3 regions of the Sphingomonas sp. GW821-FHT04B01 genome follow, and region 2 is predicted to be linked to each of the others. Evidence: predicted binding sites of a transcription regulator. Region 2 holds the regulator's gene; each other region holds the start of a gene.
What was found. Region 2 encodes LexA, which represses DNA repair genes until DNA is damaged. Its sites were predicted from a motif close to GTTCCNCNCTTGTTCT; they were not measured.
Positions count from the first base shown of each region.

Region 1: the regulator LexA is predicted to act here: its motif matches at 2,527-2,542, upstream of AC07UH_RS07715 (DNA recombination protein RmuC).
Region 3: the regulator LexA is predicted to act here: its motif matches at 5,584-5,599, upstream of recA (recombinase RecA).

Region 1 covers NZ_JBWKTR010000002.1:312,282-322,223, reverse strand. Annotated here, with positions in the region: gene AC07UH_RS07725 (TrmH family RNA methyltransferase) at 1-603, shown strand, start outside; gene AC07UH_RS07720 (hypothetical protein) at 787-1,017, opposite strand; gene AC07UH_RS07715 (DNA recombination protein RmuC) at 1,029-2,480, opposite strand; gene def (peptide deformylase) at 2,634-3,152, opposite strand; gene recR (recombination mediator RecR) at 3,223-3,816, opposite strand; gene fmt (methionyl-tRNA formyltransferase) at 3,871-4,782, shown strand; gene truA (tRNA pseudouridine(38-40) synthase TruA) at 4,779-5,516, shown strand; gene AC07UH_RS07690 (class I SAM-dependent RNA methyltransferase) at 5,834-7,021, opposite strand; gene AC07UH_RS07685 (NAD(P)H-hydrate dehydratase) at 7,018-8,406, opposite strand; gene AC07UH_RS07680 (hypothetical protein) at 8,403-8,798, opposite strand; gene ilvD (dihydroxy-acid dehydratase) at 8,785-9,942, opposite strand, start outside.
Region 2 covers NZ_JBWKTR010000003.1:181,798-191,739, forward strand. Annotated here, with positions in the region: gene AC07UH_RS09705 (hypothetical protein) at 1-354, opposite strand, end outside; gene AC07UH_RS09710 (anthranilate synthase component II) at 506-1,090, shown strand; gene trpD (anthranilate phosphoribosyltransferase) at 1,087-2,082, shown strand; gene trpC (indole-3-glycerol phosphate synthase TrpC) at 2,079-2,855, shown strand; gene moaC (cyclic pyranopterin monophosphate synthase MoaC) at 2,852-3,319, shown strand; gene AC07UH_RS09730 (molybdopterin molybdotransferase MoeA) at 3,324-4,505, shown strand; gene lexA (transcriptional repressor LexA) at 4,564-5,247, shown strand; gene AC07UH_RS09740 (ComEC/Rec2 family competence protein) at 5,449-7,557, opposite strand; gene gltX (glutamate--tRNA ligase) at 7,650-9,056, shown strand; gene AC07UH_RS09750 (citrate synthase) at 9,073-9,942, shown strand, end outside.
Region 3 covers NZ_JBWKTR010000007.1:117,983-127,924, forward strand. Annotated here, with positions in the region: gene AC07UH_RS15955 (hypothetical protein) at 1-216, opposite strand, end outside; gene AC07UH_RS15960 (M24 family metallopeptidase) at 228-1,487, opposite strand; gene AC07UH_RS15965 (dicarboxylate/amino acid:cation symporter) at 1,560-2,873, shown strand; gene AC07UH_RS15970 (glutathione S-transferase family protein) at 2,880-3,515, opposite strand; gene AC07UH_RS15975 (class I SAM-dependent methyltransferase) at 3,512-4,339, opposite strand; gene recA (recombinase RecA) at 4,434-5,507, opposite strand; gene AC07UH_RS15985 (4-(cytidine 5'-diphospho)-2-C-methyl-D-erythritol kinase) at 5,668-6,501, opposite strand; gene AC07UH_RS15990 (tetratricopeptide repeat protein) at 6,498-8,102, opposite strand; gene AC07UH_RS15995 (electron transfer flavoprotein-ubiquinone oxidoreductase) at 8,074-9,729, opposite strand; gene AC07UH_RS16000 (uracil-DNA glycosylase) at 9,895-9,942, shown strand, end outside.

The sequences.
Region 1 (9,942 bases), on a different contig from region 2:
GCCCTGTCGATCGACGTCGAGATGGCGGGCGGCGAGTCGATCCAGACAACGCCCGACATCCTGTCCAAACTGTCGGGCAAGGACAATCCGCAGGCGGTGGTCGGCGTGTTCGACGAGTTCGACCGGACGCTCGCCGATCTCGATCGGACCACGGCGAAGATCTGGCTGGTCGCCGAGCGGCTGCGCGATCCCGGCAATCTCGGCACGATCCTGCGCACCGCCGATGCGGTCGGCGCGGGCGGGCTGATCCTGATCGGCGAATGCGTCGATCCCTTTTCGGTCGAGGCGGTGCGCGCCAGTATGGGGGCGCTGTTCACCATTCCCGTCGTGCGGAGCGAGTGGGCGTCATTCCTCGGCTGGCTGCGCGAGGGGCCGGGGCAGCTCGTCGGGCTGAGCCTCGATACCGAACACGATTATCGCGCGGCGCGCTACGCGGCGCCGACCTTCCTGCTGACCGGCAACGAGGCGCAGGGGATGCCGGCGGACTATGCCGCGGCGTGCGACCTGCTGGTCAAGATCCCGATGCTGGGCAAGGCGGACAGCCTCAACGCCGCGGTTGCAACGGCGGTGATGGCCTATGAGGTGCTGGCTCAGCACGGCTAAGGCTCATCCTCGCGTCTTGCCGGGCAGCCAACATGGACGAGTTGGACGCCTTAATCAAAACGATCGAGCCCTATCATTTCGACATCTGCACCGATCAGAAAACAGCCATTCGGATATCACGGCTGTCACCAGTGGAACAGCAGCGCCGGGTTCGGCCGCCGCATCAAAGCCTTGCCGATCGGCCTAGCCTCCGATCATGCCGCTGACCCGGATCGCGCCGCCGCGGTTGACGATCCGGCCGGACACCATGCCGCTGATCCGCGCCCGGGCGCCGGCCTCGATATAGACGTCTCCCGCGACCATGCCGCTGATCCGGACATCGCAGCCAGAGCGAACGATCACGTCGCCCGCCACCATGCCGGACAGCCTGCCGTCGTGATCCATGATGACGTCGCCGTGATGCATGCCCTTCATCGCCCGCTCCTCTATTCCGCCGCATCCGGCAGGCGCAGCGCTTCCTCGCCGTAGCGCGCCAGGGCCTCGACGGGTTCCGCGACGCCGATCTCACGCGCACCGGGCTCGATATTGAGATCGCGGAACTTGCGCGCCGACACTAAGGCGCGGCTTTCGAAGCTCGAGACGAAATTGTTGTAATTGTTGACTGCGGTGGTGAGGCCCCCGCCCACCTTGCGGAGATCCTCGCCGGCCTTGGCCAGCCGGTCGTAGAGTTCCTTGCCGAGCGCGCCGATGGCTCGGGCTTCGGTGGCCAGTTTCTCCTGCCGCCAAACCGCCGCCACCGTGCGCGCGATTGCGATGAGGTTGGTCGGCGTCGCCAGCAACACCCTTTTGTCGAACGCATAATCCCACAGGCCGGCATCATGCTCCAGCGCGGCGGACAGAAAATGTTCGCCGGGGACGAACATCACGACATATTCCGGCGTGTCGTCGAACTGCGACCAATAGGCCTTGGCGGACAGGCCGTTGATATGCGCGCGCATCGACGCGGCATGCGCGGTGAGGCCGATGTTTCGCTCGCCCTCGTCGACCGCGCCGAAGGCGTCCTGATAGGCGTTGAGCGACACCTTGGCGTCGATAATCAGCGACTTGCCGCCGGGGACTCGGACGATCGCATCGGGGCGCAGGCGGCCCCCTTCCCCGTCGGCGACGCTGACCTCCATCGCGAAATCGGTATGTTCGGCGAGGCCGCAGGTTTCGAGCACGTTGCGAAGCTGTTGCTCGCCCCAGCGACCGCGCGCCTTGGGGGCGTTGCGCAACGCGTTGACCAATTTGGCCGCCTCGCCCGAGACGCGTTCCTGACCGAGCCGCATCTGTTCGATCTGGCCCTTGAGATCGCCGAAGGCGTCGCGCCGCTCGGCCTCGACCTTGGCGACGCCCTCCTCGTAACGGGCGAGACGGTCGTTGACCGGCTGGAGCAAGGATTTGAGATTGGTGCCGGCGAGTTCCTCCGACTGGCGGAAGCGCGCTTCGGCGCGATCGAGGAACGCCTTTTGCGCGTCGGTCAGCGCCTTGTTGGCGAGGTCGTTGAACTGCGCCGCCATCTGCTCCTTGGCGTCGCGCATGTCGAACAGGCGCGCTTCGAACGCCTCGATCTGCGCGCCGGTGCTGGCGAGCGCGGTGCGGGCGGCGTCGCGATCGGCGCGGATCGTCGCGAGTTCGTCGCGCAGCGCGTCGAGGGTAGCTGCGCGATCCTCCGACTGGGCGCGCAGCGCGGCGAGGTCGCGCATCGCCTCGTTGCGCTCACGCTCGACGGCGTCGCGGGCGCGGGCGACCAGCTCGGCGTCGGCGGCCTTGCTCTGCGCCACGGCGAGATCGGCCGCGAGGCTGCCGGCCTTGCGGTTGGCGAGCAGCGCGCCGACGAGCAGGCCCGCGGCCAGCGCAAGGATGGCGATGATGACGATCGTCAGGTCCACGTTCATTCCCTTTGGCGGCCGGCAAACCGAGCCGGCAGTCTTGTCGTGGCGAGGAACATAGATCGAACGTCGGGGGGAGGACAGTCCCTAAATACGGCAGACGGGATGCGAGAGGCTAGCAAGCCCCGCCCCTTCCTTCAGGGGGGCTGGGCAAACGCCTTAGCGGCGCATCTTCGCCAGCTTCTTCATCACCATATCGCGCTTCAGGCGGCTGATATGGTCGATGAAGAGCACGCCGTTGAGATGGTCGATCTCATGCTGCATGCAGGTCGAGAGCAGCCCGGTCAGCTCTTCCTCATGGCGCTCGCCTTGCTCGTCGAGCCAGCGGACGCGGCAGCTCGCCGGGCGCGCAACGTCGGCATATTGTTCGGGGATCGACAGGCAGCCTTCGTTATAGCTGCTCGTCTCTTCGCTGACCGAGAGGATTTCGGGGTTGATATAGGCGTGGGGCGCCTTGATCGGCTTGTCTTCCTCGTCCTTCTCATCCTGCAGGTCGATGACGAGGATGCGGCTGTCGACGCCGACCTGAATTGCGGCGAGGCCGATGCCGTTGGCGTCGTACATCGTGTCGATCATGTCCCGGACGAAGGCGCGCGTCTCGTCGGTGACCTGCTCGACGGGCTTGGAGATCAGGCGCAGGCGCGGATCGGGGACTTCGACGATGGGAAGGACTGCCATGTGGCGTGAGCTAGGTGGCGAGGGGTTTGGCGTCAAGTTCGAGCATAGTCCTCCCCGGCACGGGGAGGAATTAGACCGGACGTCGCGCGCGCAGCGCCTGCGCGAGCGTGCCTTCGTCGAGATAGTCCAGCTCGCCGCCGACCGGCAGGCCGTGCGCGAGCTGGGTCACGCGCACCGGGAAGCGTTCGATGCGGTCAGCGAGATAATGCGCCGTCGTCTGGCCCTCCAGCGTCGCGTTCATCGCGAGGACGACCTCGTCGATGCCGCCGGCCTCGATCCGGGTGACCAGCGCGTCGATCGCGAGATCTTCCGGGCGGATGCCTTCGAGCGCCGACAGCCGGCCGCCGAGGACGTGGAAGCGGCCGGGAAACAGCCGCGAGCGTTCGAGTGCCCACAGATCCGCCACTTCCTCGACCACGCAGAGCGAGCGCTGGTCGCGGCGCGGGTCGGCGCAGATCGCGCAGGGGTTGGCGGTGTCGACGTTGCCGCAGGTGGCGCAGGTTTCGAGCCGTTCGTCGACCGCTTCGAGCGCGGCACGCAGCGGACCGAGCGCCGCCTCGCGCTTCTTGAGCAGATGCAGCACCGCGCGGCGCGCCGAGCGCGGGCCAAGGCCGGGGAGGCGCGCGAGCGCCTGGGTCAGGGCTTCGATTTCGGGAGAGGCCATGACGGAACAGATAGGGGGTTGCGCCGTCGCCCGCCAGCGCGTTGAAGGCAGGCCATGCGGATCATCTTTATGGGAACCCCCGACTTCGCCGTACCGACGCTGGAGGCGCTGGTTTCGGCCGGGCATGACGTCGTCGCGGCCTATAGCCAGCCGCCGCGCCCCGGCGGGCGGCGCGGGCGCGAGACGGTCGCCTCGCCGGTGCAGCAGCGCGCCGAGGCGCTCGGGATCGCGGTGCGGCATCCGGTCAGCCTGAAGGGCGCGGAGGAGCAGGCGGCGTTCGCGGCGCTGGACGCGGATGTCGCGGTGGTGGCGGCGTACGGGCTGATCCTGCCGAAGCCGGTGCTGGCGGCGCCGCGGTTGGGGTGTCTCAACGTGCATGGCTCGCTGCTGCCGCGCTGGCGCGGGGCGGCGCCGGTGCAGCGCGCGATCCTCGCTGGCGATGCCGAGACCGGGGTTGGGATCATGCAGATGGAGGCGGGGCTCGATACCGGGCCGGTGCGGATGGAAGGGCGCGTGGCGGTCGATCGCAAGACCGCGGGCGAGCTGACCGCAGAGCTTGCGGCGTTGGGCGCGCGGTTGATGGTCGAAGTGCTCGGCGATCCCGACGCGCATCCGCCGGTGGCGCAGCCCGAGGCGGGCGTCACTTATGCCAGCAAGATCGACAAGGCGGAGGCGCGGATCGACTTCACGCGTAGCGCGGTCGAGGTCGAGCGGCTGGTGCGCGCCATGCACCCGGCGCCGGGGGCGTGGTTCGAGATCGCGGGCGAGCGGGTCAAGGTGCTCGCGGCCGACGTGCTGCCGTTCAGCTTCCCCGGCGGCGAGGGGACGACGGTGGACGATGCGCTGACGATCGCCTGCGGCGACGGCGCGATCCGGCCGACGCTGGTGCAGCGCGCCGGGCGCGGCGTGACCAGCACCGCCGAGTTGCTGCGCGGCTTTCCGGTGCGATCGGGCACGCAGCTTTGACGCGGTTCGCGCTGACGGTGGAATATGACGGCCGGCCGTTCATGGGCTGGCAGCGGCAGAAGCACGGGCCGAGCGTGCAGCAAGCGCTGGAGGAGGCGGTGTTCGCGGTGACCGGCGAGCGGACCGCGGTGCATGCGGCGGGGCGGACCGATGCCGGGGTGCATGGGCTGGGGATGCGCGCGCATGTCGATATCGGCAAGGATATCGCGCCGTTCCGGTTGATGGAGGCGCTGAATGCGCGGGTGCGGCCGGCGCCGGTGGCGGTACTCGATTGCGTCGTGGTGGCGGACGACTGGCATGCCCGGTTTTCCTGTCTGGGGCGGGCGTATGAGTATCGCATCGTCAACCGCCGGGCGCCGCTGACCTGGGAGGCGGGGCTAGCGTGGCAGGTGCCGCAGATGCTCGATGCCGACGCGATGGCGGCAGCGGCGGCGGTGCTGGTCGGGCGGCACGACTTCACCACGTTCCGCTCGGCGCATTGTCAGGCGGACAGCCCGGTGCGGACGCTCGATCTGCTGTCGGTGACGCGTGCGGGTGAACGAATCTCGGTGCGGGCGGCGGCGCGGTCGTTCCTTCACCATCAGGTGCGCTCGATGGTCGGGTGTCTGGCGCTGGTCGGTATGGGGCGCTGGTCGGTGGACGATGTGCGGGTGGCGCTGGAGGCGCGGGATCGGGCGCGGCTGGGTTTGAACGCGCCGCCGGACGGGCTGTTCTTCGTCTCCGCCGTATATTGAGTTCACGCGGAGGCGCGGAGATCCCGCCCTTGGCGCAGGTGGCGCGATCGGGAGACGTTGGCGTTTCCGGCCGCCGCGAGCGGGAAGCTGGCGACGATCGGTGATCTGCCCGCGGGCGCAACATCTCCGCGCCTCCGCGTCTCTGCGTGAACCATCTTTCTTTTCAGGCCGATGATGGTTTCGCGCGAAGACGCGAAGACGCGAAGGTGTTGCGATCGGGATAGCTGGGGCGCGTTCCCCATGCGGCGCATTGTCTTCCGGTCGCTTCGGTCGCCGCCTGGCGGGACCTCTTCGCGTCTTCGCGTCTTCGCGCGACATCACCGCACGAAGCGCGCCGCCAGTTCGACGTGGGTGGACCAGCGGAACTGGCCGACGGGCTGGACCCAGTCGATCCGCCAGCCGCCGTCGATCAGCAGCTTCGCGTCGCGGGCGAAGCTGGACGGGTTGCACGAGACGTAGCCGATCACCTTGGCCTGACAGGCGGCGAGCGCCTCGACCTGCTCGCGGGCGCCGGCGCGCGGCGGATCGATCACGATCGCGTCGAACCGGTCGAGCTCGGCCACCGTCAGCGGGCGGCGGTAGAGATCGCGGTGTTCGGTGAAGACGGGAAGCTGGCCCCTGCCCGCCGCCGCCTTGAGCGAGAAGAGCGCGTCGCGCGCGCCCTCCGCGGCGTAGACGCGTGCGGGCAGCGCAAGGGTGAAGGTGCCGAGGCCGGCGAACAGGTCGGCGATCGTCGTCGCGCCGCTGGTCGCCTCGCGCATCGCGGCGACGAGCGCGTCCTCGCCCTCCTGCGTCGCCTGCAGGAATGCGGCGGGGGGCAGCGGCACCGGATGGCCGCCGAGCGTGATCGTCACCGGTTGCGGCTCCCAGCGGGTCTCGGCGCCGATGCCGCTGTCAAGCGTGAAGCGCGCGATGGCGTGGCGTTCGCAGAAGCTGGTGATCGCCTCGGCGGCGGCGAGGCCGTCGGCGGTGAGGTTGGTGACCATAACGTCCGGCCCCTGGTCGGACAGGGTCAGGTGGACGTCGCCGCGCCGCTTGAAGCCGAGCTTCTGGAGCAGGGTGCGCAACGGGGCGACGACCGCGAACAAGGCGGGCGCGAGGATATGGCATTCGCGCATGTCGACGATCGCATGGCTCTTCTCGGCGGTGAAGCCGAGCGTGACGCGACCGCCCTTCCCCTCCGCATGCAGCGTCGCGCGGCGGCGGGTGTTGGGCGGCGAGACGAGCGGCGGGCGCAGCGTGGCGGTCAGTTCCTGCCCGTCGAGCGCGCTGGCGACGCGGTCGGTGACGAAGGCGGCATAAGCCTCGTCGTCGAGATGCTGGAGCTGGCAGCCGCCGCATTCGGGGAAGTGGCGGCAGGGCGGTGCCTGATGGTGCGGGCCGTGGGTCAGCGTGCCGTCGGCGCCGAGCAGGTCGCCGGGCGCGGCGAAGGCGGCGTGGCGGCCATCGGCGGTGACGCCGTCGCCGCGCGCCGCGACGCGTAAAATGGTGTCGGTGGAAGTCATGCGCCGGCTCTGGCCGGGGTGAGCGCATTTGCCAAGTCGTCGGCGATGAAGCTTTTCCCTGCGATCCGCGCGGCGCGGGCGTGCAGCCAGACGCCGGCATCGGCGGCGGCCAGCAGATCGGCTTGGGGATGCGCGAGCTGTGCGGCGATCGTGCCGGCGAGGACGTCGCCGGTGCCGGCGGTGGAGAGCCACGGATTGCCGGCGGGGTGGACGCGCGCGCAGGTGGCGTCGGCGACGATCGTCGTCGGGCCTTTGAGGACGACGACGGCGGCGGCGCGGGTCGCGGCGCGGCGCGCCTGATCAATCAGCGCGCCGTCGGGGGTGCCGAACAGCGCGCGGAACTCGCCGGCGTGGGGGGTGAGGACGACCGGATTGCGGCGGTCGCACAACGCGTCCGGGTCGAGCAGGTGGAGCGCGTCGCCGTCGATGACGAGCCGGTGCGTGTCGGCGGCGATCAGCGCGGCGAGCCGCGCGCGTGCCTCGTCGTCACGGCCGAGGCCGGGACCGATCAGGATCGCGCCGATGCGGTCGTCGGCGAGCGCTTCGGGGTCGTAGGGGCGGTGGACGATCGCGTCGGGACCGCCCTGCCCGCTGCCGCCGTAAAGCGCGACATAGCCCGCACCGCTGCGCAGTGCGGCGACGGCGGCGAGGCGAGCGGCGCCTTCCATCGCCCCCGTGACGATCGCGACCATGCCGCGGATATATTTGTGCGAGGAAGGGCCGGGTTGCGGCAGCATCGGCCGGCGGGTGACGGCGACCGTATCGAAGCGGTCGATAGCGAGGTCGATCAGGCGGACGGTGCCGCAGGCGGCCGCGGCGGGGTGGAGGACGTGCGCGGGTTTGAGCGCGCCGAGCGCGAGCGTCAGCGTGACGGGGTGGTCCGTGGCCCAATCGGGGGCTCGGGCGGTGTCGCCATCGGTGCCGCTGGGCAAATCGGCGGCGATGACGAGGCGCGCGGCGCGCGACAGGCGGGCGAGCGTCGCGTCGATCTCGGGTGCGAGCGGACGCGTCACGCCGGTGCCGAACAGGCAATCGATCAGCACCGGCGCGGGTGCGGCGTCGGCGAGCGGCTCGATCGGGCCGGTCCAGCCGGCGCGCGCGGCGATGGCGGCGTCGGTCTTCGGCGGGGCGCTGGCGGCGACGCGGACCGGGTGGCCAAGGCGGGCGAGCGTCGTCGCGGCGACATAGCCGTCGCCGCCATTGTTGCCGGGGCCGCAGACCACCAGAACGTCCGCGCCGGCGGCGAGGCGGCGCGCGGCGGCGGCGATGCCCTCCCCCGCCCGCTGCATCAGCGCCGTGACCGACGTGCCGGCAGCGATCGCAGCGTCCTCGGCGGCGCGCATCTGCGCGGCGGTGAGAATCGGCTGGCCGTCGATCGCGATCATCGGGCGGGCTTGATCGTCGCGGGGAGACGGTAGCGATCGGTGCCGAGCGCGACGTCGATCACACCCGGCTCGGGGATCGTGACCTTCGCCGGTTCGGCGCCGTCCGCCGCGACCACGCCGCGGCCATCGCGCGTCACCAGCAAACGGTGGAAGCCGCCATCGGCATGGCGCACGGTGAGGATCAGGCCGCGCTCGCTCTGCGTCTGCTCGACGGTGCAGTCGCGCTTCAGCGCCGCACCGTTGCGAGCGCAGAGGATGTTGCCGTCGTCCTCCGCCGCCTCGGCCTGCGCCGATTCGATCCGCGCCAGCGTGTTGCCGTCGGCGTGCGGATCGCTGCACGCGGCGAGGAGGAGCAGCGTCGCCCCCGCCGCGCCGCGATCAGATATCCGCATAGACGTGCGTTTCGGCCTTGGCGCCGGGATGGGTGACAGCGCCCTGCCAGGCAGGACCGACGTTCTGGGCATAGCGCCACAATGCGCCCGAGCCGTAATCGTTCACCCGCGGGCGCCACGCGGCGCGGCGCTCGGCGAGCACGGCATCGTCGACCAGCAGGTCGATCGTGCCCGCCTCGGCGTCGATGCGGATCGTGTCGCCGTCCTCGACCAGCGCGATCGGGCCGCCCTCGGCGGCTTCGGGACCGACATGGCCGATGCAGAAGCCGCGCGTCGCGCCCGAGAAGCGGCCGTCGGTGATGAGCGCGACCTTCTCGCCCATGCCGAGGCCGTAGAGCGCGGCGGTGGTCGACAGCATCTCGCGCATGCCGGGGCCGCCCTTCGGCCCCTCGTAGCGGATGATGAGCACCTCGCCCTCGTTGATGCTGCGCGCCTCGACAGCGGCGAAGCAATCCTCCTCGCAATCGAAGACGCGCGCCGGTCCCTCGAACTGGAGGCGGTGCATGCCGGCGACCTTCACGATCGCGCCATCGGGGGCGAGGCTGCCGCGCAGGCCGACGACACCGCCGGTCGGGCTCAATGGCGTGGCGACGTCGTAGATGACCTTCTGGTCGGGGTTCCACGTCACCTGATCGATGTTCTCGCCCAGCGTACGCCCGGTGACGGTCATGCAATTGCCGTCGAGCAGGCCGCCGGCGAGCATCGTCTTCATCAGCATGTACACGCCGCCCGCCTCGTACATGTCCTTCGCGACATACTTCCCGCCGGGCTTGAGGTCGGCGATATACGGCGTCGACTTGAACGCCTCGGCGACGTCGAACAGGTCGAAGTCGATGCCCGCCTCGCTCGCCATCGCCGGCAGATGGAGCGCGGCGTTGGTCGAGCCGCCGGTGGCGGCGACGACGCGGGCGGCGTTGATGAAGGCTTCGCGGGTGCAGATGTCGCGCGGGCGGAGTTGCTTCGCGACCAGCTCCATCACCTGCGCGCCGGCGGCGACGGCGATCTGCTCGCGCGTCGAATAAGGTGCGGGGACCATGTTGCTGTTGGGCAGGCTGAGGCCGATCGCCTCGCCGACGCAGGCCATGGTGTTGGCGGTGAACTGGCCGCCGCAGGCGCCGTGACCGGGACAGGCGACCTTTTCGAG
Region 2 (9,942 bases):
CGCACAGCCGCTCTGACCGCCGGTGCCGACCGGCGAACAGGTGTCGGGAAGGCCGCCGGCAGCCCGGCCGACCTGGTCCATCGTCGCGGCGCGATTGCCCCATGCCTGGTTCTTGGCCGGGATCGGACCGCTGTCGCGGAACTGCTTGGGGATGCGATAGGGCTGTTCGAGCGTCGAGCAGATGACGATCTCGGTATCGCTGCTTTGCGGGCATTTCTGGCCGACGCCGAGCGTGACCGCACGCACGCGCTGCGGCGGCGTGCCCGACCCTGCCGTATCCGCCACCGGCGCGCTCTGCGCACCGGCGACTGCGGGCAACGCGATCAAAGCGGCAATCATCAACGGGCGGAACATGGCATGCGTCTCCTTTGCGACTTCAACGTGCAGGCGACGCAGTTTCTCCCGGCGCGCGACACGGAGCGGTTATAAGCGCCCGCAGAATGCTACAGGATTGCCGGGACGCAACAGGCGTTGCACCGGCGCGGGCATCGTTTATGGCGGCGCGATGATCTTGGTCGTCGACAATTACGACAGCTTCACCTGGAACCTCGTCCATTATCTCATGGAGCTGGGCAGCGAGGTGGAGGTGGTGCGCAACGATGCCATTTCGGCGGGCCAGGCGCTGTCGTCGGGGGCCGAGGCGTTCCTGATCTCGCCCGGCCCGTGCACGCCGACCGAAGCGGGGGTCAGCCTCGATCTCGTCGCCGCCGCTGCCGATGCCGGCCGTCCGTTGCTCGGCGTCTGCCTCGGCCATCAGGCGATCGGCCAGCATTTCGGCGGCCGTGTCGAGCGCGGCGGGCTGATGCACGGCAAGACCTCGCCCGTCGCCCACGACGGTACCGGCCTGTTCGAGGGCCTGCCCTCGCCGTTCACCGCGACGCGCTACCACAGCCTGATCGTCAACGACGTGCCCGCGCCGCTGGTGGTGAATGCGCGCGCCGACGACGGCAACGTCATGGGCTTCCGCCACGCGACGCTGCCGATCCACGGCGTCCAGTTCCATCCCGAAAGCATCGCCACCGAACACGGCCATGCGATGCTCGCCAATTTTCTGCGGATTGCCGGCATCGCGGTCAAGGCGCCCGCGTGACGATCCTGACGCTGCTGCCCGATCCGTCGACGCCGCTGTCGCGCGAGAGCGCGGCGCAGGCCTTTGCCGACATCCTCGACGCGCGCGTGTCGGAAGAGGCGATCGCCGCCTTCCTCATCGCTTTGTCCGACCGCGGCGAGACCAGCATCGAGATCGCCGAGGCCGCGCGCGCCCTCCGCGCCCGCCTCATCCCGATCGCCGCCCCCGCCGGCGCGATCGACGTCTGCGGCACCGGCGGCGACGGTCATCACACGCTCAACGTCTCGACCGCGGTGGCGCTGGTCGTCGCGGCCTGCGGCGTGCCCGTCGCCAAGCACGGCAACCGCGCCGCCTCGTCCAAGGCGGGCGCCGCCGACACGCTCGAGGCGATCGGCCTCGACATGGAGGTCGCCGGCGCCACCGCCGAGGGCAGTCTCGCCGATCTCGGCATCGCCTTCCTGTTCGCCGCCAACCATCATCCCGCAATGGCGCGGATCACCCCGATCCGCCGCCGCATCGGCAAGCGCACCATCTTCAACCTGATGGGGCCGCTCGCCAATCCGGCGCATGTCACGCATCAGCTGATCGGCATCGCCCGCCCCGATTATGCCGGCCTCTATGCCGAGGCGCTCGACCAGCTCGGCACCGCCCGCGCCGCGGTGATCTCGGGCGAGGAGGGGCTCGACGAACTCTCCACCGCCGGCCCGAGCATCGCGGTCAACGTCGGCAGCGCGACATTGCCGGCCACGATCACGCCCGAGGATGCCGGCCTGCCGCGCCATCCGCTCGCCGCGATCCGCGGCGGCGACCCCGCCTATAACGCCGCCGCGCTGCGTCGCCTGCTTGCCGGCGAGGCGGGCGCCTATCGCGACGCGGTGCTGCTCAACGCCGCCGCCGCGCTGGTCGTCGCCGGCCACAGTCCCCATCTCACCGCCGGCGCGCACGCCGCCGCGGCCGCGCTCGACGACGGCCGCGCGGGCGCGCTGCTCGACCGCTGGATCGCCTACCGATGACCATCCTCTCCCGCATCATCGAAACCAAACGCGCCGAGGTCGCCGCACGCAAGGCGACCACGAGCCTCGCCGATCTCGACGCACGCATCGCCGCGGTGACCAAACCGCGCGGCTTCCGCGCCGCGCTCGACGCCAGGCCGGGCCACGCGCTGATCGCCGAGATCAAGAAGGCGAGCCCGTCGAAGGGCCTGATCCGCGCCGATTTCGATCCCCCCGCCCACGCCCGCGCCTATCAGGCGGGCGGCGCCGCCTGCCTGTCGGTGCTCACCGACGAGCAATGGTTCCAGGGCTCCGACGACTATCTCGTCGCCGCGCGCGCCGCCTGCGACCTGCCGGTGATCCGCAAGGATTTCATGGTCGATCCGTGGCAGGCGACCGAAAGCCGGTCGATCGGCGCCGACGCGATCCTCATCATCGTCGCCGCGCTCGACGACAACCAGATGGCGGAGATCGAGGCATCGGCGCGCGACTGCGGCATGGACGTACTGGTCGAGGTCCACGACGCGCACGAACTCGACCGCGCGCTCAAGCTCAAGTCGCGACTGATCGGCGTCAACAACCGCGACCTGCGCGATTTCACCGTCGATTTCGCCCGCACCTACGAACTGGTCGACAAGGCGCCCAAGGGCTGCACCTTCGTCGCCGAGAGCGGGCTCGAGACGCGCGCCGATCTCGACGCGATGGCCGCACACGGCGTGCACTGCTTCCTGATCGGCGAGGCGCTGATGCGCGCCGACGATGTCGAGGCCGCGACCCGCGCGATGATCGGATGAGCGGCCTCACCCATCTCGACGCCGACGGCGCCGCGCATATGGTCGATGTCGGCGACAAGGCGGTGACCAGCCGCCGCGCCGTCGCCACCGGCCATATCGCGGTCGCCGCGGATGCGCTCGCCGCGATCCGCGACGGTGCGGCGAAGAAGGGCGACGTGCTCGCCGTCGCCCGCGTCGCCGGCATCATGGCGGCGAAGAAGACCGCCGAGCTCATCCCGCTCTGCCATCCCCTCCCCCTCACCCGCGTCACGCTCGATCTGGTGCTCGACGACACCGGCATCACCGCCACCGCGCTCGCCGCGACCGACGGCAAGACCGGCGTCGAGATGGAGGCGCTCACCGCCGTCTCGGTCGCGCTGCTGACCATCTACGACATGGCGAAGGCGATGGACCGCGGCATGACGATCACCGGCATCCGCCTGCTCGAAAAGGCCGGCGGCAAGTCCGGCGACTGGCGCGCCTGACGCCATGGCCTTGCTGCCGATCGCCGAGGCGCAAGCCCGCCTGTTCGCCTCGGCGGCCCCGGTCGCCGTCGAAGAGGTACCGCTCGCTCAGGCGCACGGACGCTGGGCCGCCGCCGACGTCGTCGCCCGCCGGACACAGCCGGCGACCGATCTGTCGGCGATGGACGGCTATGCCATCCGCTTCGCCGACCTCCCCGGTCCCTGGACGCTGATCGGCGAAAGCGCCGCCGGCCGCCCCTTCGCCGGCGCGGTCCGCCCGGGCGAAACGGTTCGGATCTTCACCGGCGCGGCGATGCCCGCGGGCGCCGACACGGTGATGATCCAGGAGGAAGTCGCCGCCGACGGCACGGCGATCCTGCTGATCGGCGAAGGTCCGCCGACGCACGGCCGCAACACCCGCCGCCGCGGCCTCGATTTCACCACCGGTGACCGGCTGATCGCGCAGGGCGAGCGGCTGACCGCCGCGCGGATCGCGGTCGCGGCGACCGGCGGGGTGGCGACGATCGCCGTCCACCGCCGCGTGCGGGTCGCGATCTGCGCGACCGGCGACGAATTGGTCGAGCCCGGCCGCGGCGCCTCGGCCGACGTGCTCCCCGAATCGAACCGCGCGATGCTGGCGGCGCTGCTCGCCGACCTGCCGATCGAGTTGATCGACCTCGGCATCCTCCCCGACGATCTCGGCACGTTGCGGGACGCCTTCGCCGGTGTCGATGCCGATTTGCTCGTCACCACCGGCGGCGCTTCGGTCGGCGACCACGATCTCGTCCGCCCGGCGCTCGAGGCCGCCGGCGGCAGCATCGACTTTTGGCGGATCGCGCTGCGCCCCGGCAAGCCGATGATGGCGGGCCGGCTCGGCGACACGATCCTGCTCGGCCTGCCCGGTAATCCGGTGTCCGCGTTTGTCACCGCCTTGCTGTTCGTCAAACCGCTGGTCGCGCGCCTCGCCGGCGCCGTCGACCCGCTACCGCGCACGACGATGACCATCCTCGGCGAGGATCTGCCCGCGAACGGCCCGCGCACCGACTATCTGCGCGCCGAGCTGCGCGACGGTCGCGCCTTTGCCTCGACCATCCAGGACAGTTCGATGCTCCTCACGCTCGCCCGCTCGCACTGCCTGATTGTGCGGCCGGTGGACGCGCCTGCCGCCAGTGCGGGCGACTCGGCAGAAATCCTCGTCATCGCTTGACGGGCGCTATCCTGTTCCCTAGAAGTTCCGCGTCTGTTCCGACGGGGAAGGTCCGCTCATGCTCACGCGCAAGCAACACGAGCTCGTTTGCTTCATCAACGACCGGCTGGAAGAAACCGGCATCTCGCCCTCGTTCGAGGAGATGAAGGAAGCGCTCGACCTGAAATCCAAATCGGGCGTCCACCGCCTGATCAGCGCGCTCGAGGAACGGCATTTCATCCGCCGCCTGCCCAACCGCGCCCGCGCGCTCGAAGTGCTGCGCATGCCGGAACGGTCGGAACGCAAGCCCGCGCCGGCCGCTCCGGCCGCGCCCCCTGCCAAGACCGGCAACGTCCGCCCCACGGCGACGCCGGCCAACGACGTCATCGAGATCCCGCTGCACGGCCGCATCGCCGCCGGCGTGCCGATCGAGGCGTTCGAGGGAAGCTCGATGCTCGCGGTGCCGGCCGCGCTGCTCGGTTCGGGCGAACATTATGCGCTGGAAGTATCGGGCGATTCGATGGTCGAGGCGGGTATTCTCGACGGCGACTATGCGCTGATCCGCCGGACCGAAGTCGCCCGCGACGGCGAGATCGTCGTCGCGCTGATCGACGACAGCGAGGCGACGCTCAAATATTTCCGTCGCGAGGGCGCGATGGTCCGGCTCGATCCGGCCAACCGCGCCTATGAACCGCAACGCTACGTGCCCTCGCACGTCCGCGTGCAGGGCAAATTGTCGGGCATCCTGCGCCGCTACGATTGAGCCGCCGGCGGGATCGCATATGGGCCTCCATGTACGCCCAACGCTTTCCACCCTCTCTCGGTCACCCCGGACTTGTTCGAGACCTCTGGGAACGTCATCCCGGTGCTCCTGCGAAAGCAGGAGCCCAGGAGTCCGGAACGCCATACGCCGTTGTTCTGCTTGGCTCTGGACTCCTGCGTCCGCAGGAGCACTGGCGGACTTTCACGAGGCACCCCATCGACGCTTTCTATGGTGCTCGCCCGTCACCGCCGGCATGACCCGCACGGCAGCGAACCACGGATGTGCATCCCCGTCGCGCCGCACCGTCCGCACCTCGCCACCCGCGAAGGTCACCGCGACCCCGCCGATCCGCCGCAGCATCGGCGCGTCCAGCCGGAGCCAGCGCGGCCGGCACGCCCGCGGCAGATGGCGTTCGCTCACCACCACATCCGCACGCGCACAGGCCGTCGCGAGATCGTCGCGGTTCACCGGATACAGGCTCCGCGTCGCCAGCACCCGCCAGCGCCGCCCGCCCGCATCCACATCGGCCGCGCACGCATCGCGCGTGCAGCGCGCCGCCGCCTGCTCCCCCAATAGCATCCCCGCGTCGGCGCCGCCGTTTTCGGCGAGCATGTCCCGCGTATAGTCCCCGGCCCGATCACGCAGCAGCGCCAGACCGCCGCCGACACGCACCGCCATATGCCGCCCGTCGCCCGTCACCAGCAGGTCGGGCGCGGGCGTCAGCCACGTCCAGCCCGCACCGATGACGAGCGGTACCACGCCGAGCCGCCGCCACCGCGTCCGCCACAAAGCCAACCACAATCCCCCCGCCACCAGGAGCGCAAACGCCGCCGCCGGCATCGAAGGCAGCGCAAGCGACGATCCCGGCGCCGCGGCGACCGCATGCGCGAGGACCAGCAACAGGCGCAGGGCAATATCGGTCGCCCACCAGACCGGCCCGCCGCAGCCCAAGGCGTCGAGCAGCAGGGCGAGCGCCTCGAGCGGCATCACCACGAAGGTGGTGAGCGGGATCGCGACGATGTTCGCCGCCGCGCCGTAGAGCCCCGCTTTGTGGAAATGATAGACCGCGATCGGCATCAGCGCCGCCTCGACGACCAGCCCGGTGAGCAGCAGCGACGCCAGCGACCGCAGTACGCGAGCCATTCGCCCCTCCTCACGCGGCGCGAACCACGATTCGATACGCGGCTGCTCGTGCAGCGCGACGATCGCCGCGATCGCCGCGAAGGACAGTTGGAAGCTCGCGCCGGTCACCGCCTCCGGCCAGACGAGCAGCACCGTCATCGCGCCCGCGGCGACCAGCCGCAACGTCACCGCCTCGCGCCCGAGCACCAGTGCCCCCAGCACCAGCAGCGATGCGACGCAGGATCGGATCGTCGGCACCTGACTGCCGGTGAGCCAGGTATAGCCGATCGCCGCCAGCGCTCCTGCCGCCGCCGCGACCAGCGGCAACCGGACGCGGATCGCCAGCCACGGCCACAAGGCGAGCAGCCGCATGACCAGCAGCATCGTCGCGCCGACGGCTGCGGTGATGTGCAACCCGCTGACCGACAAGAGATGCGCGAGGCCGGCACGGCGCATCGCTTCCGAATCGTCCGGGGTGATCGCACCCTCGTCACCGGTGGCGAGCGCGGCCGCGATCCCGCCGCGGCTGCCGTCCAGCCGGGCGGTGATATGATCGGTCAGCCGCGTCCGCAGGCCACCCCCCGCCGGGGCGGGCCGGATCACCGTCACCGGCGCGAAACCACGCCCGTTCGCGCCGATACCCGCGAACCACGCCACCCGTGCGAAATCATAGGCGCCGGGCACCGCGGCGTCGGGCGGCGGCATCAGTCGCGCCCGCAGCCGGACGACCGCACCCGCCCCCACGTCCGCCGGTACGTCCGCTGCGGCGAGATTGACCCGCAGCCGCGTCGGCAGGCCCTGGCCGGCGTCGGCGCGGATCGTCAGCCGCATCAGTCCGCGTGCGATCAACGGCTCGGCCCGCTCGACGCTGCCGCGTACCACCGCGACGACCGGGCGCGCGAGCACCGGTTCGGCGACCCGCTCCGCCCGCCACCAGATCAGCGCCAAACCGGCGGCGACGGCCACGGCTCCGAGGGCGATGACCCGCGCAGCCCGGTCGCCGCGTGCCAGCCCGATGGCGGCGAACGCCGCTGCGGCGCACAGCAGCAACGTCGTCGTCCACGCCCGCGGATCGGGCAGCACGAACCACGCCGCGATCCCGCCACCGAATGCCACCGGCAGCCACAGCACCAACTGATCGCGTTCCGCCTCCAGCCATTCTTCGATACCGACGCGCAACCGTTCCATGGCGCGGGGCATTTGAAGGCGCAGAAGCCGCGTGCTAGGGCCCGCGGCGGCCGCTCCGGCCGTCACGTCTCGAACCTTGGGAGCAAGCGCGGTTGAGCGCCACGAACGATAATCCTGCGACGATCGTCACGCGCTTCGCGCCGTCGCCGACCGGCTATCTGCATCTCGGCGGTGCGCGTACCGCACTGTTCAACTGGCTCTACGCGCGCCATCAAGGCGGCAAGTTCCTGCTGCGCATCGAGGACACCGATCGCGCCCGCTCCACCCAGCCGGCGATCGACGCGATCCTCGGCGGGCTGAAATGGCTCGGCCTCGACTGGGACGGCGACGCCGTCTTCCAGTTCGCCCGCGCCGACCGTCATGCCGAAGTCGCGCATCAGATGGTCGCCAGCGGCCACGCCTATCGCTGCTACATGACCGCCGAGGAGATCACCGCGCAGCGCGAAGCGGCGCAGGCGGCGAAGCAGCCGCTGCGCATCCGCTCGCCGTGGCGCGACGCCGATCCGGCGACGGCACCCGCAGACCAGCCCTTCGTCGTCCGCCTCAAGGCGCCGCGCGACGGCGCGACGACGATCGAGGATCGCGTCCAGGGCTCGGTGACCGTCCAGAATGCCGAGCTCGACGATCTGATCCTCCTGCGCTCGGACGGGACGCCGACGTACATGCTCGCGGTGGTGGTCGACGACCATGACATGGGCGTGACGCACGTCATCCGCGGCGACGACCATCTCAACAACGCCTTCCGCCAGCTGCCGATCTACAAGGCGAACGGCTGGCCCGAGCCCGTCTACGCGCATATCCCGCTGATCCACGGCACCGACGGCGCGAAGCTGTCGAAGCGCCACGGCGCGGTCGGCATCGAGGCCTATCGCGACGAACTGGGCATATTGCCGGAAGCCTTCGACAATTACCTCCTGCGCCTCGGCTGGGGCCATGGCGACGACGAGATCATCAGCCGCGAGCAGGCGACCGAATGGTTCGACCTCGCCGGCGTCGGCAAGAGCCCGTCGCGCTTCGACCTCAAGAAGCTCGAAAATCTCAACGGTCATTATATCCGCGCCGCCGATGATGCCCGTCTTGCCGCGCTGATCGCGCCGATCGGCGGCTATGCCGACACGGAGTTGCTGACCCGCGCGATGCCGGTGCTCAAGGCGCGCGCCGCCAACCTCAACGAATTGAGCGAGGGCGCGCGCTTCCTGTTCGCCCACCGCCCGCTCGACCTCGATCAGGCAGCTTCGGACCTGCTCGGCGGCACCGCACCCCGGCTTCTCGCTGCGCTGCACGCCGCGCTTGACGCGGTGCAGCAGTGGGATCAGGAGGCTCTCGAAGCAGCGGTACGGCAGGTCGCCGAGGCCCAGGGCGTCAAGCTCGGGCAGGTCGCCCAGCCGCTCCGCGCCGCTCTCACCGGGCGCAAGACATCGCCCGGAATCTTCGACGTGCTCGCGCTTCTCGGCAAAGAGGAAAGCCTCGGCCGGATCGCGGACCGAATGGCAGTCTGATAGGAAGGACAACGACATGACCGACGCCGCCAAAGTATCCGTGGACGGTAAGGATTTCGACTACCCGGTCATGTCCGGCACGGTCGGGCCGGATGTTGTCGACATCCGGAAGTTCTATGCGCAGACCGGCGACTTCACCTACGATCCGGGCTTCACCTCGACGGCGTCGTGCCAATCGAAGCTGACCTATATCGACGGTGACGAAGGCGTTCTGCTGCACCGCGGCTATCCGATCGGCGAGCTGGCGGAAAATTCCAGCTTCATGGAGGTCGCCTACCTACTGCTCAACGGCGAGTTGCCCGAGAAGGGCGAGCTGGCGCAGTTCGAGCATACGATTTCGCGGCACACGATGGTGCACGAGCAGCTCGCGACCTTCTTCCGCGGCTTCCGTCGCGACGCGCATCCGATGGCGATCCTGTGCGGCGTCGTCGGCGCGCTGTCGGCCTTCTACCACGATTCGACCGACATCCACGATCCGGTGCAGCGTACGATCGCCAGCCACCGCCTGATCGCCAAGATGCCGACGATCGCCGCGATGGCGTACAAGTACAGCGTCGGCCAGCCGTTCCTGTATCCGGACAATTCGCTCAGCTACACCGGTAACTTCCTGCGCATGACCTTCGGCGTCCCCGCCGAGCCTTATGAGGTGAATCCGGCGGTCGAGAAGGCGATGGATCGCATCTTCATCCTCCACGCCGACCACGAGCAGAACGCGTCGACCTCGACCGTGCGTCTCGCCGGTTCGTCGGGCGCCAATCCATTCGCGTGCATGGCGGCGGGCATCGCCTGCCTGTGGGGCCCGGCGCATGGCGGCGCCAACGAGGCGGCGCTCAACATGCTGCGCGAGATCGGCACGCCCGAGCGCATCCCCGAGTTCATCGCCCGC
Region 3 (9,942 bases), on a different contig from region 2:
GCTGTAGGAGACGCCGTACAGGCCATTGGCGAGGGATATGCTCGTTCCGCTCTCGGGCACGGGCCGGCCCGACCCATCCTCCAGCCGCGCGGACACGTTGCGCACCGTGCTGAACACGCATGTCCCGACCCGCTTCGGCAAGCCCGGCGGCTGCGCCGCGACCGCGGGTCCTGCAAGCGACAGCAGAGCAAGGGCGTAGGCGCAGGAAAGCCGCATATGCTGGTCCTTCATCCGAAAGGCTGATCGATCGACTTGGGCGGCGTGCTGAACCAGCGCGGCCCCTGGGCCGTCATGTGGAAGCAGTCCTCCAGCCGGACGCCGAACTGGCCGGGCAGGTAGATGCCGGGCTCGTTCGAAAAGCACATGCCGGCGGCCAGCCGCGTCGTCTCGCCGCGAACGAGGTTGACGGGTTCGTGGCCGTCCATGCCGATGCCGTGGCCGGTACGGTGCGACAGGCCGGGCAGTTTATAGTCGGGGCCGTAGCCGAGGCCGGTGTAATAGCGCCGCACCGCATCGTCGACGCTGCCCGCGGTGACGCCGATCCGCGCCGCGGCGAGGGCGACCTGCTGGCCGCGCGCCGCCTGATCCCAGACCTTGCGCTGCGCGACGGTGGCGCTGCCCTGCGGCACCCAGGTCCGCGAGATATCGGATTGATAGCCCTGCACGGTGCAGCCGCAATCCATCAGCAGGATCTCTCCCGCGGCGATGCGATGCACCTCGCGGCTGCCGTGCGGCAGCGCGGCGGCGGGACCGATCAGCGCCAGCGCGAATTCGGGAGCGCCGCCGAGCCGGGTGGTCGCGGCGGACATCATCGCGCCGATCTGGCTGCCGGTCATCCCCGCCTCGACCCGCGGCGCCAGCCAGCGATAGGCGGCGAGCGTCACCTCGGTCGCGACCTGCATCAACGCGAGTTCGGCGGGCGTCTTGATCATCCGGCAGCCGCGCACCACCGGATTGGCGCTCACCTGCCGTGCGTCAGGGGCGAAGCGGGCGAGGTCGGTCGGGATGAAGACGCGCGTCGTCTCCTCGATGCCGATCGGCAGCCGGTCGAGTCCGCGCTCCTTCAGCCAGCCGGCGACGACGGCCAGCGCGTTGCCGTCCTCCTGCCAGACGCGCACCGCGGCGGGGACGCTCAGCGTCTGGCGGACCGACGGCTCCTCGAAGAAGGGCGTGACGATCAGCGGTTCGCCCTCGCGCGGCAGGATCGCCAGCGTCGGCCGTTCGCTGCGCCCCCAGCGCACGCCGGTGAAATAGAGCATCGACGAGCCCGGCTCGATCAGCACCGCGCCAAGCCCGTTCGCCGCCATCAGCGCCTGCGCGCGGGCGAGCCGGCGCGCGCGCTCCTCCGGCCCGATCGGCACCGCGCCCGTCGTGAGGTCGCGCAACGCGGACAGATCGGGTTCGGCGGCGCGGACCAGCGCCGACGACAGGAGCGGCACCGCCGCGGCGGCGGCGAGGAGCGAACGGCGCGAGGGGCTGAAGACCATGATGCAGCGATACGGCGCTTGACCCGGCGGCCGCAATCCCCTTCCCTAGAGGCAAATCCTGGAGTTTCGTGCATGGCCAAACGGCTGACCTTGTTTATCGTGATCGGCCTGTTGCTCGGTGTCGTGGTGGGACTGGCGATCAACGGCTGGCTCGACGACGGTTCGCCAGCGGCGGCGGCGCGGCTGAAGGGCATCGCCGGCTATTTCGCGATCGGCACCACCATTTTCCTGCGACTGATCAAGATGATCATCGCGCCGCTCGTCTTCGCCACGCTGGTCAGCGGCATCACCCAGATGGGCGATACGTCGGCGCTCGGCCGGGTCGGCGCCAAGGCGATCGGCTGGTTCGTCTCGGCCAGCCTGCTGTCGCTCGGCCTCGGGCTGATCCTGGTCAATCTGATCCGGCCGGGGGTCGGCATCAACCTGCCGCTGCCGCCGGTGGACGCCGATGCCGGCATCGCCACCGCCGCGTTCAGCCTCGACAAATTCATCACGCATATCGTCCCCGCCTCCATGGTCGAGGCGATGGCGACCAACGAGATCCTGCAGATCGTCGTCTTCTCGATCTTCGTCGGCGTCGCGATCACCGCGGTCGGCGAGCGCGCCGCGCCGCTGACCCGGGCGATCGACGGCCTGGTCGCGGTGATGCTGCGGATCACCGATTACGTCATGCGCGTCGCGCCGCTCGCGGTGTTCTGCGCGGTGGCGGCGACGCTGACCGAGCGCGGTGCCGGGGTGATCGGCCAGCTCGCCTTCTTCATGGGCAGCTTCTATCTCGCCTTGCTGTGCCTGTGGGCGATCCTGCTCGGCATCGGCTTCCTGTTCATCGGGCCGCGCATCCGCGACCTGATCCGCTACGTCCGCGAGCCGCTGCTCGTCGCCTTCACCACCGCCTCGTCGGAAGCCGCCTATCCGCGCATGCTGGAGGCGCTCGACAAATTCGGGGTGCCGCCGCGCATCGCCAGCTTCGTGCTGCCGCTCGGCTATTCGTTCAACCTCGACGGCTCGATGATCTACATGACCTTCGCGTCGCTGTTCATCGCCCAGACCTATGGCATCGACCTGCCGCTCGGCACGCAGATCGCGATGCTCTTGTTCCTGATGATCTCGTCCAAGGGCATCGCCGGCGTGCCGCGTGCCAGCCTCGTTGTGATCGCGGCGGTGCTGCCGGTGTTCAAGATCCCCGAGGCGGGCCTGCTGCTGATCCTCGCGATCGACCATTTCCTCGACATGGGGCGCACCGCGACCAACGTGATCGGCAATGCGGTCGCGGCGTCGGTGGTGGCGAAATGGGAGGGCGGGTTCGATCCGCGCGAGCCCGCGACGATCGACCCCGCGGTGGCCGAGGGGCCGGCTACACCGGCGGCGACCAGCTTCCGGCACTAGCCGCCATCAGGCGTAGGCGTAGCGGCCGCCCTTCTCCAGCGCCGCCTGATAGGCCGGCAGCGCGTGGACCTTCTCGAGCCAGGCGATCGTCGCCGGGCGCGAGGCATCGAGGCCGGCGCGGCTGCGCGCCGCTTCGAGCGGGAAGCTCATCATGATGTCGGCGGCGGTCATCACGTCGCCGGCGAACCACGGGCGTTGCGCCAGCTCCGCTTCGACATAGTCGAGATGGACGTCAATCATCGGCTGGATGCGCTTGACCGCCGCCTTGCCCATCAGCGGGATGCGGCCGAGCACCAGCTTGAGCAGCAGCGGCGGCATCATCGAACCCTCGGCATAATGGAGCCAGAAGCGGTAGCGCAGCACCGATTCGCGATGCGCCGGCGGCCCGAGCCGGCCGTCCGCCTTCTCGACGAGATATTCGACGATCGCACCGGTCTCAGCGATCACCCGGCCGCCGTTGGCGTCGAGGTCCTCGATCACCGGCGACTTGCCGAGCGGGTGGACCCGTTTCAGCTCGGGCGGCGCCAGCATCGTCTTGGGATCGCGCTGATACCGCTTGATCTGATAATCGAGGCCCAATTCCTCGAGCATCCACAAGATCCGCTGCGAGCGGCTGTTCTCGAGATGGTGGACGATGATCATACGGTCTCCCCTGTCGCGCGGGCGGTCCATAGCCAGGCCGCCGCAGGGAAATCCACGACAGGGCCATTTCGTTGCGCCGTCAGCGCCGCGCGCAGGCGGGCGAGCAGCGCCGGACGGTCTTCCGCGGCGGCATCGCGGAGCCGCGAGGCGGCAGGTCCGATGCGGGTGAGGAAGGCGACGGCATCCTCGACCGCCTCCTCCCCCGCGCCGACGCGATAGCTGAAGCGGGTGAGAACGGCGGTCGCGTCGGCCCAGCCGGCGGCGGCGAGGACCGCAGCGCCCGCCTCCGGATCGGCGAAGGCGAAGGGGCCGGGCACGTAGCTGGCCGAGCGTTGCGGCGCGGGGGTGATCAGCGTCGCCCAGGGATTGTCGGCGACGGCGGCGAAGCAGCTGAACACCAAGCGGCCACCGGGCCGCGTCGCGGCAGCAAGACGGGTGAAGGCAGCCGCGGGATCGGCGAAGAACATGACGCCGTGGCGCGAAACGATCAGGTCGAGCGGCGCGAGCTCGGCCGCGGCGACCAACGCGTCGGCGGTGCGGAAGTTGAGATTGGCGCGCGCATGGTGCGCGTCGGCGACGGCGACGAGGTCGGACGATAGATCGGCCCCGGTGACGCGCGCGTCTGGCCGGGCCGAGGCGAGCGCGGCGGCGGTGGCACCGGCGCCGCAGCCGATGTCGAGCGCGGTGATCGCGCCGGCCGGCGCGGCGGCGAGGATCGCGGCGTCGAGCCGTGGAGCGAGATCGGCGAAGGCGCGCTCGGTCCGGCGCCATTCCTCCGCCCAGACGGTGCCGACGCGGCCGGTCCAGTCAATATGGGTGGTCATCGGCAGTCTCCGGAGTAGGTTGGCGCAATTCCAAACAAAAGAGGCCCGCCGTTGCCGGCGAGCCTCTTTTTCCGTGCTTATCGATGCGCCGACATCAGATGTCGTCGTCGGCTTCCGGGCCGGCCATCATCTCCTCGGCGACCTTCTCGGTGCGCTGACGGATCGCCTTTTCGAGGCGGTCGGCCATTTCGGGATGCTCGCGCAGATAGGTCTTCGAATTCTCGCGGCCCTGGCCGATGCGGACGCTATCGTAGCTGAACCACGCACCCGATTTCTCGACCAGCCCGGCCTTCACGCCGAGATCGAGGATCTCGCCGATCTTGGAGATGCCCTCGCCGTACATGATGTCGAATTCGACCTGCTTGAACGGCGGCGCGACCTTGTTCTTGACGACCTTGACGCGCGTAGCGTTGCCGGTGACCTCTTCCTTGTCCTTGATCGCGCCGGTGCGGCGGATGTCGAGACGGACCGAGGCGTAGAATTTCAGCGCGTTGCCGCCCGTCGTCGTCTCCGGGTTGCCGTACATCACGCCGATCTTCATGCGCAGCTGGTTGATGAAGATCACCATGCAGCGCGAGCGGCTGATCGAACCGGTCAGCTTGCGCAGCGACTGCGACATCAGCCGGGCCTGCAGTCCGACGTGGCTGTCGCCCATCTCGCCCTCGATTTCCGCACGGGGCACGAGCGCGGCGACCGAATCGACCACCAGCACGTCGATCGCGTTCGAGCGGACGAGCGTGTCGACGATCTCGAGCGCCTGTTCGCCCGTGTCGGGCTGCGAGACGATCAGCTCGTCGATGTTGACGCCGAGCTTCTTGGCATAGACGGGATCGAGTGCATGTTCGGCGTCGACAAAGGCGGCGGTGCCGCCGCCCTTCTGCGCCTCGGCGATGACGTGCAGCGCGAGCGTCGTCTTGCCCGACGATTCGGGGCCATAGACCTCGATCACGCGGCCGCGCGGCAGACCGCCGACGCCGAGCGCGATATCGAGGCCGAGCGAACCGGTGGAGATCGTCTCGACCTCCATCGACTGTTTCGCGCCGAGCTTCATTGCCGAGCCCTTGCCGAAGGCGCGGTCGATCTGGGCCAGCGCGGCGTCGAGCGCCTTCTGCCGGTCGGTGGATGCGGTTGCCATGCCGGTGTCGATCACTTTCAGATTGGCGGCCATCGGGAGGTTCCTCGCTAGAGCAAGCGCGTCACCGGGGCAACGCGTCTGTTTCGCTATGTACGGCGTTTGTTCTCTTGGAACAAGAGGGGAACGCTAAGCCGCGGCAGGATTGTGGGTGGTTCGCCATCCCGCGTCGGAAAGGCGTCCGCGAAGACCGGGTTCAGGTCAGCGTCGTCGCCAGCGTCCACCACCCCTCGGCGGCTGCGCGCGCCGCCGCGGCGTCGCGCGCCGCGACCGACTCGAACAGCGCGAAACAGGTCGCGCCGCTCCCCGACATCCGCGCCAGACGCACACCCGCCGCCGCATCGAGCAGCGCCAACACCGCGGCGATCGCCGGCGCGATCGCCACCGCCGGCGCCTGCAGGTCGTTGCGCCCGACCAGCGCACGCGCGAGCAGATCGCCGTCGGCGGCGATGCCGCCGCGGTCCACGCCATCCCATCTCGCGAACACCGCCGCGGTGCTCACCGCGACGCCGGGATTGACCAGCAGCAACGGCATGCCCGCCAGCCCCTCGACCGGCAGCAACGCCTCGCCCTTCCCCGTGCCGAGCGTCGCGCGGCCGAGCAGGCAGGCGGGGACGTCGGCACCGAGCGCCTCGGCGATGACGAACAGCCGCGGGTCGTCGGGCGCGATGCCGTGCAGCCCGGCGAGCGCCCGCAGCATCGCCGCCGCGTCGGCCGAGCCACCGCCGATCCCCGAGGCGATCGGCAGATGCTTGTCGAGCGTGATCGCATGCGGCTGCGCGATACCGAAGGCCGCGCGGAAGGCGTGCGCGGCGCGGATCACCAGATTGTCCGACTCCGCAGCGCCGGCGAGCGCGGCGGCGAACGGTCCGGTGATCGCGAACCGGTCGGTCGCGTCGGGCACCACCGTCACGCTGTCGCCATCGGCGGCGAAGACGAACAGCGTCTCCAGCTCGTGATAGCCGTCGGGGCGACGACGACGGACGTGGAGCGCGAGGTTGATCTTGGCAGGCGCCGGCTCGACGATCATTTGCGCGGCAGCCCCTGCACCGCCTTGGTGGCGAGCCGCGTCGCATCATCGGCCGAGGCGGTCAGCGCCGCGGCGCGCCAGGCGTAGCGCGCCTCGTAACGGCGGCCGCGGGTCCAATAGAGGTCGCCGAGATGCTCGCCGATCTCCGCATTGACCGGATCGCCCGCGGCGGCGCTTTCGATCAGCGGCTGCGCGCGGGTGACGTCGCCGCCGATGAAATAGGCCCAGCCGAGCGAATCGGCGATCGAGGCATCGTCGGGCTTCAACGCATGCGCGCGTTCGAGCATCGCGATCGACTGCGGCACGTCGACCCGCCGCTCCGCCTGCGCATAGCCGAGATAGTTGAGCGCGAGCGGCTCGCGCGGCGCGATCGCCACCGCTTTCTGCAAGGCGACGCGCCCTGCCGGCCAGTCGCCCGCCTGTTCGAGCGCGCCGCCATATTGCAGCCAGGCGCTCCACGCGGTCGGATCGGCGTCGACGACGCGGCGATACCAGTCCGCCGCCTCGCGATGACGGTTCATCGCGCTGAGCTGGTCGGCATAGGTCTGCCAGTCGCTCTCGCCCGCCCCTGCCCGCTCGGCACCGCTGCGGGCGAGCGCCAGCGCGTCGGCGGGGCGGCCGGCGGTGGTCAGGATGCTGATCCGCGTCGCACCGGCGGTCGCCGCATAGGGACTGGCGGGCGCGATGCCGTCGAGCGTCGCCAGCGCGCGCGGGATCGCCTTGTCCTTGGCGAGCGCGGCGGCGAGCAGCAGCCGGGCGCGGTCGTTGGCGGGATAAGCGATCACCGCGGTGCGCGCGAGCGCGATCGACAGATCGGTGGCGTCCTGATCGGCGAGGTCGCCGGCGATCCGCCCGAGCAACCGCGACACGCCGAACCCGAGCGTCGGCTGCGCGGCATCGCCCGCGCGCACCGCCGCGAACCCCGGATCGCCGCCGGCGAGCAGCGCGCGCGCCCGATCGGTCTCGCCGCGACCGAACAGCAACTGCCCGGCGGACAGGCGCAGGTCGACCGGCGACCCCGTCTCGCGCAGCGCCTGGATGGTGGCCAGCCCCCGTGCGGTATCGCCGCGGGCGATCTGGAGCAGCGCCGCGGTCTCGGCGGTGAGCCGCTGGCTGACCGGGTCCTTCCCCGCGCGGGCGATCTGCGGCGCGGGATCGGTCCCTTCCGCGAACGCGATCCACGCGCGCAGCGACGGCACCAGCACCGCCAGCGGCGTCGCGGCGAGCGCATCGGTCGCCGCGCTCGCGCCGGCGACGTCCTGTTTCGCCGCGGCGACGGCGAGCGGCAGCAGCGGCAGGTCGGCGGGCGCTTCGGGCCGGCCGCGCAGCACCGCGACGGCGCGGGTGGCGAGCGCGACGTCGCCGGCGGCCAGCGCCTCGCGATAGGCGCGCAACGCGACGGCCGTGCTCGCCGGCGCGGCGGCGAGCGCGCGGGCATAGCCGGCGGCGGCGAGATCGACCCGGCCGTCGGCATCGGCGGCGCCGGCCTTGAGATAGTCGGCGAGATGACCGGTGTCGGCCGCTGCCGGCGGGACCGCGCCGAAGCTCAGCAGCGACGCGAGGAACAGGCGTTTACATATTGGGATAATTCGGGCCTCCACCACCCTCCGGCACCACCCAGTTGATGTTCTGGGTCGGGTCCTTGATGTCGCACGTCTTGCAGTGGACGCAGTTCTGCGCGTTGATCACGAACTTGGGATCGCCGGTCTCCTGGCCCACGATCTCGTAAACGCCGGCCGGGCAATAGCGTTGCGCGGGTTCGTCGTAGAGCGGCAGGTCGTATTCGACCGGCACGTTCGGGTCCCTCAGCGTCAGATGGACCGGCTGGTCCTCCTCGTGATTGGTGTTCGACAGGAACACCGAGGAGAGGCGGTCGAAGGTCAGCACGCCGTCGGGCTTGGGATAGACCGGCGGCTTGACCAGATCCTTGCGCCACAGGCTTTCGTGATCGGGATGATGCTTCATCGTGAACGGCATCTTGAGCCCGAAATGCTCCAGCCACATCGTCACGCCGGCGAGGCCCGAGCCGAGGAAGTCGCCGAACTTCTTGACCAGCGGCACGACGTTGCGGACGACCGACAGCTCCTTGTGCAGCCAAGACGTCTCGAACGCCGCGGGATAGGCGGCCAGTTCGTCGTGCTCGCGCTGCGACAGGATCGCCGCGACCGCAGCCTCGGCGGCCATCATCCCCGACTTCATCGCGCCATGCGTGCCCTTGAGCCGCGGCACGTTGAGGAAGCCCGCCGAACAGCCGATCAGCGCGCCGCCGGGGAAGACCAGCTTCGGGATCGACTGCAACCCGCCGTCATTGATCGCGCGCGCACCATAGGACACGCGCTTGCCGCCCTTGAGGATCGCGGCGATCTCGGGATGGGTCTTCCACTTCTGCATCTCCTGGAAGGGCGACAGATAGGGATTGGTGTAATTGAGCCAGGTGACGAAGCCGAGGCTGACCTGTCCGTTCGCCTGATGATACAGCCAGCTGCCGCCGTTGGCGTCGTCGCCGAGCGGCCAGCCCTGCGTATGGATGACGCGGCCGGGACTGTGCAGCGCGGGATCGATGTCCCACAATTCCTTGATGCCGAGGCCATAGACCTGCGGCTGCGCATCCTTGGCCAGATCGAAGGTGCGGATCACTTCCTTGGTGAGGTGGCCGCGCACGCCCTCGGCGAAGAAGGTGTATTTGGCGTGGAGCTCGAGCCCCGGCGTGTAATCGGGCTTGTGCGTGCCGTCGCGTGCGACGCCCATGTCGCCGGTGGCGACGCCCTTCACCCTGCCCTGTTCGTCGAACAAAATCTCCGCGGCGGCGAAGCCGGGGAAGATCTCGACGCCCAGCTCCTCGGCCTTGCCCGCCAGCCAGCGGCACAGATTGCCGAGGCTGCCGGTATAGGTCCCCTTGTTGTGCATGAACGGCGGGGTGAGGAATTCGGGCAAAGTGCGCTTGCCGGTCGCGGTCAGCACCCAATGGTGATTTTCGGTCACCGGCACCTCGGCGAGCGGGCAGCCGTCCTCGCGCCAGTTCGGCAGCAGTTCGTCGAGGCTGCGCGGATCGATCACCGCACCCGACAGGATGTGCGCGCCGACCTCCGAGCCCTTCTCCAGCACGCAGACCGACAGGTCCGCGCCCTGCTCGGCCGCGACCTGTTTGAAGCGGATCGCCGCCGACAGGCCCGCCGGGCCGGCGCCGACGATCACCACGTCATAGGGCATCGATTCGCGTGTCGACATCATTCCACTCCCGGGCACCGTCCGCGGTGCATCACGCTTGTATGTTGTCGGCGGCGGCAAAAGCGTTCAGGCGCACGACGACAACGGCTCGTCTCCGGCCCGCGATCGGACAAGTTGACGCAAACGTCAACCTGGAGAAGGATCGTCGCAACAAAAAGGAATAATGTGGGGGCCGATCAGCATATCGACTGGATGAGCAGCGTCGGCAGCGCG